3 regions of the Clostridium thermobutyricum genome follow, and region 1 is predicted to be linked to each of the others. Evidence: predicted binding sites of a transcription regulator. Region 1 holds the regulator's gene; each other region holds the start of a gene.

Evidence for each region. Region 1 encodes NrdR, which represses ribonucleotide reductase genes. Its sites were predicted from a motif close to CACNANATNTNGTG; they were not measured.
Region 2: nrdD (anaerobic ribonucleoside-triphosphate reductase) is a predicted target of NrdR. The motif match lies at 1,997-2,010, and genes of this name have one in related genera.
Region 3: nrdD (anaerobic ribonucleoside-triphosphate reductase) is a predicted target of NrdR. The motif match lies at 3,022-3,035, and genes of this name have one in related genera.

Annotation. Positions count from the first base shown of each region.
Region 1 covers NZ_KB850956.1:992,360-996,612, forward strand. Annotated here, with positions in the region: gene HMPREF1092_RS04540 (sigma-E processing peptidase SpoIIGA) at 167-970, shown strand; gene sigE (RNA polymerase sporulation sigma factor SigE) at 981-1,781, shown strand; gene sigG (RNA polymerase sporulation sigma factor SigG) at 1,863-2,636, shown strand; gene HMPREF1092_RS04555 (YlmC/YmxH family sporulation protein) at 2,723-3,001, shown strand; gene nrdR (transcriptional regulator NrdR) at 3,091-3,543, shown strand; gene pgeF (peptidoglycan editing factor PgeF) at 3,645-4,253, shown strand, end outside.
Region 2 covers NZ_KB850956.1:2,641,883-2,646,135, reverse strand. Annotated here, with positions in the region: gene HMPREF1092_RS12415 (DegV family protein) at 1-593, opposite strand, end outside; gene HMPREF1092_RS12410 (DUF3048 domain-containing protein) at 772-1,779, opposite strand; gene nrdD (anaerobic ribonucleoside-triphosphate reductase) at 2,028-4,145, shown strand.
Region 3 covers NZ_KB850958.1:378,083-382,335, forward strand. Annotated here, with positions in the region: gene tyrP (tyrosine-tyramine antiporter) at 1-144, opposite strand, end outside; gene HMPREF1092_RS15350 (type 1 glutamine amidotransferase domain-containing protein) at 497-1,177, opposite strand; gene HMPREF1092_RS16840 (DUF1540 domain-containing protein) at 1,401-1,559, opposite strand; gene HMPREF1092_RS15355 (TIGR00266 family protein) at 1,717-2,514, opposite strand; gene nrdD (anaerobic ribonucleoside-triphosphate reductase) at 3,112-4,253, shown strand, end outside.

The sequences.
Region 1 (4,253 bases):
ATAAAAGGGATAGGAAGAAAAGAAGTAAAAAAAGATTAATAAAATTATACTGAAATTAAATGAAGTATTATGTAAAAAAAATTAGAAGGAAAAAGAGGTCTTAGAGATAATTTGTGACAAAATTTTAATAGATTAAGTTATATAATTTTTAAAGAGGAGGCAAGTTATGGAGATATATTTAGATGTTTTAATATTAGAAAATTTTATTGTAAATTTATTTTTGATAATAGTAAGTTTTAAAATCCTAAAATATAGATATTCATTTAAAAAAGCAATATTAGCAGCAATTATTGGAGGATTATATAGCTTATGTATGGTAATAAAAGAAATTAGTTTTTTTAAAGCATTCTATATACAAATATTAATTGCTTTCTTAATGATTTATATTCCATTAGAAAAACGAGAAAAAATAAAATTAGTAAAAAGTTTTTTTACATTTATGAGCTCTTCATTTTTTTTAAGTGGAATATGTTTTAAATTTATAATAAGTTCTCAAAAATATACAATAATAGATGGAGTTGTAATAAAGAATTTTAGTATAAAATATTTGATTTTAGGTGTATTTATCTTATTTATAGTTTTAGAGAGGATAACTACTTGTATTAGAGATAGAAACATAGTTTCTAATTTTATATATGATGTAAAGTTAGATATAAAAAATAAAGAGATAAATATAAAAGGTTTCTTAGACTCAGGAAATGAATTAAGAGAACCAGTTACAAATTTACCTTGTATATTAATAGAAAGAAGAGAGCTTGAAAATATAAATTTTAAAAAGGATGAAATGTATAGAATTCCATATAAAGCTATTGGATATTCAGGTGGTTTGTATGGATTTAAAGTAGAAAACATAAGAATACTTAAGGATGGAAAACTTTGGAGGGAGATAGAAGGAATAATATGTCCTTGTGATGATAGATTAAGCAAGGAAAATGAGTTTGTAGGTTTAATATCAAGAGGTGTTATATAAAGGAGGAGTTATGGGAGATATAAATATTATTGAATTAGATAAATATAGAAAAAAAGCAATTGAGTTATTTGAGGAAAAAAAAATAGAAGAAAGCTCCTCAAAAAATATTAAATTAAGTGTTATATTAAATAAATTTTTAAATGTATTTGGTATAGGAGAAAGTAATTTACACTATGTTGGAGGAAGTGATGCTTTGCCACCACCTTTATCAAAAGATGAGGAAGAAGAACTTTTGGACAAGTTAGGAGATGGACAAGAAAGTGTAAGAAGTACATTAATAGAAAGAAATTTAAGATTAGTTGTTTATATAGCAAGAAAATTTGAAAATACAGGAGTTTATGTAGAAGATTTAATATCAGTAGGAACAATAGGACTTATAAAAGCAGTAAATACATTTAATACAGAAAAAAAAATAAAATTAGCTACATATGCATCTAGGTGTATAGAAAATGAAATATTAATGTATCTTAGAAGAAATACTAAAATAAAAGCTGAAATATCATTTTATGAACCTTTAAATATAGACTGGGATGGAAATGAATTATTATTATCAGATATACTAGGAACTGAAAATGATATAGTTTATAATTTGATTGAAGATGAAGTAGATAAGCAATTATTATTTATAGCATTGAAAAATTTAAATGAAAGAGAAAAAGAAATTGTACAATTAAGATTTGGATTAAATGGAACAACTGAAAAAACTCAAAAAGAGGTTGCAGACATGCTTGGAATATCACAATCTTATATATCAAGATTAGAGAAAAAAATAATAAGTAGATTAAAAAAAGAAATAAGTAAGATGGTTTAAGGTTTGTCTTTAGTATAAAAGTTAACTCTAGCGGAAATAATGTTTATTATGGCGATATTACTTCTAAAGGAGTTGACAAAATTGATAGTAAATAAAGTTGAGATATGTGGAGTTAATACAGCAAAATTACCTGTATTAAAGGAAAAAGAAAAAAGAGAGCTTTTACAAAATATGCAAAATGGAGACCCGAATGCTAGAGAAACATTTATAAAAGGTAATTTAAGATTAGTTTTAAGCGTTATTCAAAGGTTTAATAATAGAGGAGAAAATGTGGATGATTTATTCCAAGTAGGATGTATTGGACTTATGAAGGCAATTGATAATTTTGATTTATCACAAAATGTTAAATTTTCAACTTATGCAGTGCCAATGATTATAGGAGAGATAAGACGTTATTTAAGAGATAATAATTCTATAAGAGTTAGTAGATCATTAAGAGATATAGCATATAAAGCTTTGTTAGTTAGAGATAGACTTATAAAAGAAAATAATAAAGAGCCAAATATTTCACAAATTGCAAAGGAACTTGAAATACCAAGAGAAGATGTGGTATTTGCTTTAGATGCAATACAAGATCCAGTTTCATTATTTGAACCTATATATCATGATGGAGGAGATGCCATATATGTTATGGATCAAATAAGTGACTCTAAAAATACAGATGAAAATTGGCTTGAAAATATATCAATAAATGAAGCTATGAAAAAATTAACAGATAGAGAAAAACTAATATTAAATTTAAGGTTTTTTAGAGGAAGAACTCAAATGGAAGTGGCAGACGAAATTGGCATATCTCAAGCTCAAGTATCAAGATTAGAAAAAACAGCATTAAAGCATATGAAAAAACATATATAAAAAAGAACCTAAATGGTTCTTTTTTTTATCTAAATAGAATAAAAATAATAGGGAGAAATTTTTATTTTAATAAGGGGGAAGATAAAATGGAAGAAAATTTACATTCAATTAACTCAATGAGAAATATGGAAGTTATAGAAGTTAATACAGGAAAAAAATTAGGATTTATTTATGATATAAAAATTGATTGCGAAAATGACAAAGTAGATGGACTTATACTTCCAGGTGAAAATAAAGGATGGTTTCAAAAAGAAGATGAAATAGAAATACCTTGGGACAATGTAGTTAAAATTGGTATGGATGTTATATTAGTCTCTCTTGAAAATCTTAATTTAATAAATATAGAGAATAATAAATATAATTAATAAATACACTATAAAACTAGTCAGAACAGGTAAAACTATGTATAATAAGCTTATAGGATAAAATATCTACAGAAAGGTTGTGATTAAATATGAAATGTCCTTTTTGTTCTTATAATGAAAGCAAAGTTGTTGATTCAAGATCAACGGATGATAACACAACAATTAGAAGAAGAAGAGAATGTTCCAATTGTGGAAAAAGATATACTACATATGAAAAAATTGAAGACATTCCTATGTTAGTTATAAAGAAAGATTCTACAAGAGAGAATTTTAATAAAGAAAAGATAATAAATGGTTTAATAATAGCATGTCAAAAGCGTCCTGTATCAAGAAAGCAAATAGAAGAAATAGCAGAAGAGATTGAAAAGAGAATATCTAATAAAATGATAACAGAAATACAATCACAAAAAATTGGTGAGATGGTTATGGAAATGTTAAAAAATATAGATGAAATATCTTATGTTAGATTTGCATCAGTATATAGACAGTTTAAAGATATAAATACTTTTATGGAAGAAATAAACAGTTTAATTAAAGAGTAAAGAAGGCACTCCAAATAAGGAGTGCTTTCTTTATATAATTTTTAATAGATAAAATTAAAATAAAATGATAAAATTAGAAATAAATAGAGTTGGAGGAGTTTATGATTAATTTAGATATAAAAAAACTAGAAAAAAAAAGAGATTATTTAATTTTAAATGAGGATAATATTACTATAGGATTTTCAACAGCAGAAGAAAATAGAAGCTTTAATAGAAATACTGAAGAGGGTATAAAAGAATTAGATGTAATAAAAAATGAATTTAATGTTAAAGAACTAGCTTATTTAAAGCAAATTCATTCAGATACTGTATATGTTTTTGATGGACAAGAATCATTTAATGATAACGAAGGTGATGGAATAATAACAAATAAATTAGATACTTGTATTGGAGTATTTACAGCAGATTGTGTTCCAATAATATTAATTGATAAAACTTTAGGAGTAGTTGGAGCAGTTCATAGTGGATGGAAAGGAACTATATCAGGAATTGTAAAAAAAGCTTTAGAAGGAATGAAAGAAAAATTTAATTGTAAAGCTGAAAATATAAAAATTTATATAGGGCCACATATAAGAAAATGTTGTTATGAAATTTCAGAAGAATTGAAAGAAAGATTTTTAAAAGAAACAGGAATAGAAGAAAAAGAACTTTTTGCAGGAAGAAATCTTTCAATGGAAAAGGTTATAGAAAAAGATTGTTTAGATTTTGGA
Region 2 (4,253 bases), 1.6 Mb from region 1:
TCATAAACACCTTCATCAGAAACCCATATAATAGGTTTTATATTAAGAACAGAACCTATTGTACCTGCAACAGAACCTATTCTTCCACCTTTTTTTAAATACTCTAATGTATCAATTGTGAAGTATCCATGTGATTGAGTTCTAAGAACAGGTAGCTTTTCACATATTTCTTCAAATGAAAGTCCATCTCTAATCATCTTAGCAGTCATTAATACAAGAGTTCCTTGAGGTGCACTTAATGTTTTTGAATCAAAAACAAAAGATGTTAAATTAGGATGATCTTCTAATAATAATCTAAATGAGTTTCCAGTACCAGAGAAATGACTTGAAATTGAAATCATAATTACATGAGTATATCCCTCTTTTTCTAATCTGTTTAATACTCCTTCCATGTAATCAATACTTGGTAATGAAGTTGTAGGAATATGTTCTTTTAATCTATTGTAGACATCATCTGGTGAAATTTCTAAAACATCATTATATTCTTTTTCTGGGTATATTATTCTAAAAGGAACAAGTTCTATATTGTTTTCCTTCAATTCTTCTAATGTTAAATCAGAACCACTATCGGTTACTAAAGCAATTTTTTGCATACTAAAATCCTCCTTAGTACAAACTATATCATTATTGCTAATTTAATCTATATCACTATTGCTAATTAAAACTATATCACTACTGATATAGTTTTGCAATTTATTTCTAAAAAATTCTAAAAAAAGAAACTCAAATTTTATAATTTTAATAAAAATTGAGTTTAGAAAATTTAAATTTTTATTCTATTGAAATTTTAGCTTCTTTATCAATAACATTTATTATTGTATTTCCAGGGGAGAGTTTGATTTCATTTCCTTTAGAATCATAGAATTTTGTTTGACTATATTCAGAAATTTTATTCCAAGTAATATCAGATTTTTTTCCATTAGTAAATAAGTAACCTGTTCCTTCACCTACTAAATCTATGTCTAAATGTGATCCATCTTCATTTAAATAAATATCAGTTTTTTGTACTATTACATTTTTAAAGGCTACTGGATTATTATTATTAGCATCTATAGATGCTTCATTATCCATATATTTTGTATATTTTCCATTTTCAAATTTATAGTCTATTGTATAAATTTTATTAGGTTCAATATGAATATTATTTGCTGTTTCTTTTGAAGTATTTAATGCATTTTCATCATATTTAAAGAATTGCTTTGCGGAAATATTAAAGTTTTTTTCTTTTATCAAATTTTTAAGCTTATCTGAGCTAGTGTATAAATTATGAGGAGCTTTTCTATTATTATCTCTAAAATAAGCTTTAGAATTAAACATTTCATTTAAACTCATTAAGGAAGAATCAGATTTAATTTCACTAATTGCTGCAGAAGAACCTCCACAATGTCCAAAAGGAAGAGCATGTTCTTTAGCAAAAGTTAAAAAATATGGTCTAACACTTCTTACAGGTCCTATTTTTTCAGGAGAATTTTTATGGAATAAAGCTAAAAATCTAGGAATACCACCTTCTGCTGAAGTTTCATAAACAATATCTGCCTCTGATAATCCATTTTGTGGTCTTGCGAAAGAAGAATTTTCTATTATTGACATGTAAGCAGTTTGCAAATTTGGATCATTTGAAGAAATTTCACCAGTGTATGGATAAATAAGGGGTTCTTTTGGAATATTATTATTAACACCTGCAGATGTTTGAGTAGATTCTTTATTTTCTAAATTCTTATTACAACCTATCAATAAGAAACTAGAAAATATAGTAAGAATAAAAAATAATTTTTTCATTTTAACACCTTCTTTTTCAAAAATTAATATACTTTATGTATATTAATTTGAACTATAAAAAGATAACTTAATGTTTATTAAATCATAAAAGAAAAAGTACAAAATAAACTAAAAAATAGAGATAAATAGACATAAGTATAACTATATCAAACAAATATATAGGAAAAGGTAATTGCACCTGTATATATTTTGAAGTATAATAATACAGTAATAAATATACTAGATATTGTGTAATGGGGGTAGTTTAAATGCTATATGTTGTGAAGAGAGATGGCAGAGAGGTTGAATTTAATTCATCTAAAATAGCTAATGCAATTCAGAAAGCAGCTACAGAAGTAGGTGTAAAACTTAGAACAAGTCAAATTTTTGACATAGTTCAAAAGGTAATAAATTATATAGAAATGACGGGAAATGACAGAGTTTCTGTTGAGGAAGTTCAAAACTTAGTTGAAAAAGCATTAGGAGATACAAGTTTAAAAAGTGTTGTTATAGCTTATAGAAACTACAGAAAAGAAAGAACAAAAGTTAGAGAAATTAAATCAGACCTTATGAAAGCCATCGGAAAAATTGGTGTTGAAACAGATAGAGATAATGCTAATGTTGGAAATAATTTTAGCTCCAAACTTTTAAGAATTGCATCTGAATCAAACAAATGGCACAATTTAGCAACTATGCCAAAGCATTTATCAAAAGGACATGAAGTTGGTGATTTATACTATCATGATTTAGATAGTTATAACTTAACAACAAATTGTCTTCATATTCCAACTAGAGAATTATTAGAAAAAGGATTTAATACTGGATATGGAACTATAAATGCACCAAGAAGAATAGAAACAGCAGCAGAGCTTTCATGCATTCTTCTACAGTCAACTCAAAATGATATGTTTGGAGGTCAAAGTCATCCTGATTTTGACAATGATATGGCAGTATTTGTTAAACCGACAAGAGATGAAATAAAAAAAGAATTTATTGAACTAGGAATTGATGAAAGTAAATTAAATGAACTAGTAGAAAAGAGATTAAGAAAGAGAATTCACCAAGCAATGCAGGGAGTTGTATATAATCTTAATACAATGCACTCAAGAGCAGGTTCACAAGTTCCTTTCTCATCAATTAACTTAGGAATACCAAATTCAGAAGATGCAGCTTTAGTTTGTGAAATATTCTTATTAGAATACGAAAAAGGACTAGGAAAAGGTGAGCAGCCAATATTTCCAAATATAATCTTTAGAGTTAAAGAAGGTATAAATAGAGAAAAAGAAGATAAATATTACTATTTATATGAATTAGCTTGTAAAGTAGCAGCAAAAAGAATGAACCCTACATTTATGAATATAGATGCTGACTTCAATAAATATTATTATGATAAGGGATATATGCCAGCAACTATGGGATGTAGAACTTATTTAATGAAAAATGTAAATGGAGAACCTGGATGTAAAGGTAGAGGAAATATAGCTCCTACTACTATAAACCTTCCAAGAATCGGAATACAAGCTGAAGGGAACATTGATAAGTTTTTCCATATATTAGATGAGAGATTGGAAACTGCAAAAGAATCACTAATGCATAGGTATAGTGTACTGAAAAAATTAAGAGTTAAAGATTTACCTTTTGTTGCAGGACAACATTTAATGAAAGGTTCTGAAAATTTAAATCAAGATGATTCAATAGAACCAATTTTAAAACAAGGAACTTGGGGAATTGGATTTATAGGACTTGCGGAGACATTAACTGCATTAATAGGAAGTCATCATGGTGAGTCAGAAGAAGCTAGAGAATTAGGAGTTAAAATAATAACTTATTTAAGACAATACTGTGATAAGTTATGTAATGAAACAAATCTTAATTGGAGTGCTTATGCTACACCAGCAGAAGGACTTTCCGGAAAATTTATAAAACAGGATCAAAAAATGTTTGGATTAATAAAAGGTGTTACTGATAAAGAATACTATACAAATAGTTTCCATGTTCCTGTAGGATGTCCAATATCAATAACTAAAAAAATAGATATTGAAGCACCTTATCATAGCTTATGTAATGGAGGACATATAAGTTACTTAGAAGTTGATGATTGTCCAACAGGAGAAGCTATAATGGATATTTTAAATTATGCTTATAAAAAAACTAATATAAGTTATTTAGGTATTAACTTTCATATAAGATATTGTAAAGATTGTGGAACTTATCTTAAAAATGAAGATAAAGTTTGTCCTAATTGCAAAGGAAATGATATACAAGGTGTTTCAAGAGTTACAGGATATTTAAGTCTTGATGAAAGATTTGGACCTGGTAAATATCATGAGAGAGAAGATAGAATAACTCATACTGCATCTCATACTAATTATTATAGAAATTGCTAATATTAAAGAACTCAAATTAAAAGTTTGAGTTCTTTTTTTGTACAAAAATAAAGAAATGTTTTCTATAAAAATAAAAATTTTAAATAAATGCAATAAAATAAAAAAAAG
Region 3 (4,253 bases), on a different contig from region 1:
AGGAACACTTCTTACAGTACCAAAGAAAGCCATAGTAATACCAATTAATTGTACTAGACTAAGTTTTTTACTCTTCTCCATAGTAACGACATCCTTCCCACTCATATATAATTTTTTATCTGAAGATTCCTCGAAAACCTTCATATGCTAATTATAGATACATAACTATATATTATCTAACCCCAAAATATATATTTTTTTTATAAAATTATACTCTGATCTGATTTATTGTTTAGTTAAAATCTGTTTATTCACTAGTTTTATATATAGAAAGACATTTTTAACTATTAATTCATTAATGACCCCATAATTATGTAAATATTTCATTCATTTTCTCCATTTTTATTAAAACTTTATCTATTTTCAATATAATTTATTTAAATTTTCAACAATTTATAAGCTTTTAATAAACTTTCAACTATAAAAAATATAATAAAAAAGGACAGATTAAAATATAATTTATTCTGTCCTTTTTAATATTTAATTTATCTATTAATTATTTTAATAATTCTAATACTTGCTTAGCTACATCAGCACCAGAAGCAGGATTTTGTCCTGTAACTAAACGTCCATCTGTAATAGCAAATGGAGCCCAATCTTCAGCTCTTTCATATTTTGCACCTCTTTTAACAAGCTCATCTTCTGTTAAAAAAGGAACAAGTTTATCTAATTGAACTGCTATCTCTTCGCTATTTGAAAATCCAGTTACTTTTTTATTAGCTATTAAATAACTTCCATCTTCATTTTTTATATTTAATAGTCCAGCAGCTCCATGACAAACTGATGCTACTATACCATTATTATTATAAATATCTATAGCTATCTTAGCTAACTTTTCATCATTTGGAAAATCCCAAACAACACCATGTCCACCTGTATAATATATTGCTGAATAATCTTCTACTTTTATTTCATCAACTGATAGTGTATTTCCTAATTTATTCATAAAGTTTTTATCTGTATAGTATTTCCAATCAACTTCAGTCATAAAATCATTTTCTAAACTATGAGGATCAATTGGAGTATATCCTCCTTTAGGGCTTACATAATCAATATCATATCCAGCTTTCTCTATTTCATTTACGAAATGAACAGCTTCTCCTAACCATAATCCTGTTGGTCTTGGATAATTATCATATTTAGATACATTTGTTACAACTACTAAAATCTTTTTCATCTTATTTTCTCCTTTGTTTAAATTAATATTTTAAATATATATTTTTCAAGTTAAAAGTTTTCTTCTTAATGATATTAATTATTATAATTATCTAATAAGCTATCTACAAGTACGCAATTTTTGTTTACTAACTTACAAAAAGTAAAGTATAAAATTTATTATATTAAATCTAATAATAAATAAAAGGAATTAGATTTCTCTAATTCCTTTTTATTATGTTAGATTATTTTACTTCAAATGATAAACAATCTGTACATTCAGTCATTTTTGGATCTGATTCATGAGTTCCAACTTCAATTGCATTTAATGTACAATATTTTTCTGAATTGTTATTAAATTTACATTGTTGAACTGAACATTTTATTGAAGGATTCTTTTCCATTTAAATCCCCTCCTTTAATTAAATTACGATTTTATTTTGTCTCTAAGAATGGTTTTTTATTCTTAAAAATTAAATTTAATATTTTCCAATACTTCTAAATAAAAAGAAGCCCTCTAAAGAAGGCTTCTATATTTATATATATAATAAGTAGTTTTTATTAAAATCTATTGTCTTGAAATAAATTTCCAAGCCCACCTAAAACACTTCCTTCTCCAACATCTTTTCCTCCACCTTGAGGAGCTGCTGCAAAGACTTTAGAAGCAAGCCTACTAAAAGGTAAGCTTTGTATCCAAACATCTCCAGGTCCTGTTACTGTGGCAAAGAAAATACCTTCTCCACCAAATAAACTATTCTTTATTCCACCAACATATTGTATATCATAATTTATGTCTTTAGTCATAGCAACTAAACATCCAGTATCAATCTTTAAAACCTGTCCTGGAAATAAACTTTTCTTAACTATAGTTCCACAAGCATGTATAAAAGCCATACCATCACCTTCTAATTTTTGAAGAATAAATCCTTCTCCTCCAAAAAATCCAGCTCCAAGCTTTCTTTTAAAATCAATTCCTACGCTTACACCTCTAGCTGCACATAAAAACGCATCTTTTTGGCAAATAATTTTTCCACCATATGCTCTTAAATCTACAGGAATAATTTTCCCGGGGTATGGAGATGCAAAAGCAACTTTTTCTCTAAGAGGCCCACCATTAGTAAATAAAGTCATAAAAAGACCTTCTCCACTTATAGCTCTTTTAGCAGCTCCACCAAGAATACCAAAAAGTCCACCAGATTTTTTGCTTCCATCACCAAATATAGTTTCCATTTGAATATTTTGATCCATCATCATCATGGCTCCAGCCTCAGCAATTACAGATTCACCTCTATCAAGTTCTATTTCTACAAACTGCATATCATCGCCATAAATTTTAAAGTCTATTTCATCATTATACATAAAAAACCTCCTATTTTTTATTATATTTTACACTAATCTATTTCAATATAAACTTAATTTTTATTTAAATTTTTACTTTTATTATTATATACCTTAATATTTATTAAATTTATATATAATAGATTCAAAAAATATTATTTTTTAATATATCTCAAATATTTTTTTAATTCTATATTTATTTACTTTATATTTCTCTATTATTATTTCCTATAAAAATTTTAATTACTTCTATTAAAATATTTTTTTTAATTTATCAAATAATATAATAATAAATTGTTTTCAATTTTTATATTAATATTTTTATATTTATAAAACAATTTAACTTATAAAAAACTAAAAGATTATCTTTATAATTTAATATGAAAAATATTTTTTGAAAATTTCAAGAAGCATATTATTTTAAAAAATTAAGAATTTATGTCGAAAAATTAAGTTGTTTAAAGAATAAGCCGATAATTCCTTTAAAATAACAAAATTCAATATGTTGTATGAAAATAAATTTAGTAGTACAATATTCTGTGTCTTTCAGGACATAATAAACAAACTGTAGTGAAAAGACTTACATTTTATTAAAGATAATTTTAGGAGTGGTTTTAAGTGGACGTAATAAAAAGAGATGGAAGTAACGTAGAATTTAACAAAGATAAAATAAATGAAGCTATAACAAAAGCAATGAAAAATGGTAGTGGAATTTACTTACCAGACATAGCTAAATTAATAGCTGATGATGCTGAAAAATACTTTATTGAGCAAAATGATATTGCTACAATTTATAAAATCGAAAGATATGTATATGATAGATTAGTTCATTACGGTCAAATAGAAACCGCTAGAGCTTATGAAGGTTATAGAGCTGTACAAGAATTTAAAAGAAATACTAATACTACAGATGAAAGTATCTTAAATTTATTAAGTAGACAAAATGAAGATGTAATGAATGAAAATTCTAATAAAAACCCAGTAGTAGCTGCAACACAAAGAGATTTAATTGCTGGTGAAGTATCTAAAGATATTTCTAGAAGAAAATTAATTCCAGCTTACATAGTTCAAGCACATGATGAAGGAGCTATTCATTGGCATGATATGGATTATAGTTTATCACCAATGTTTAACTGCTGTTTAGTTAACTTAGAAGATATGTTTTCTAACTCTACTGTTATTAATGAAAAATTAGTAGAAGAGCCTAAATCATTTAGTACTGCATGTACTGTAGCAACTCAAATTATTGCTCAAGTTTCTTCTAACCAATACGGGGGACAAAGTATTACTATAAAACATTTAGCTAAATATCTTAAAGTAACTGAAAATAAAGCATATAATCATTATTTAGAACTTTTACATGATGAAGAATTAGCTAAGAAATTAGCTTTAGATGCTAAAATGAAAGAACTTAAAGATGGTATACAAACTATAAGATATCAATTATCAACTTTACAAACTACTAACGGTCAAGCACCATTCTCTACAATTTATTTAGAAATAGAAGTTGGTCATCCTTATGAAGAAGAAATGGCTTTAATTTGTGAAGAAATGATTAGACAAAGATTAGAAGGAATGAAAAACTATAAAGGACAAGAAATTGGTGAAGCATTCCCTAAATTAGTATACTTATTAGATGAACATAACTGCCTTGAAGGTGGTAAATATGATTATATAACTAAACTTGCAGCTAAATGTACAGTTAAAAGATTAGTTCCTGATTACCAATCAGCTAAAATTATGAGACAAAATTATGAAGG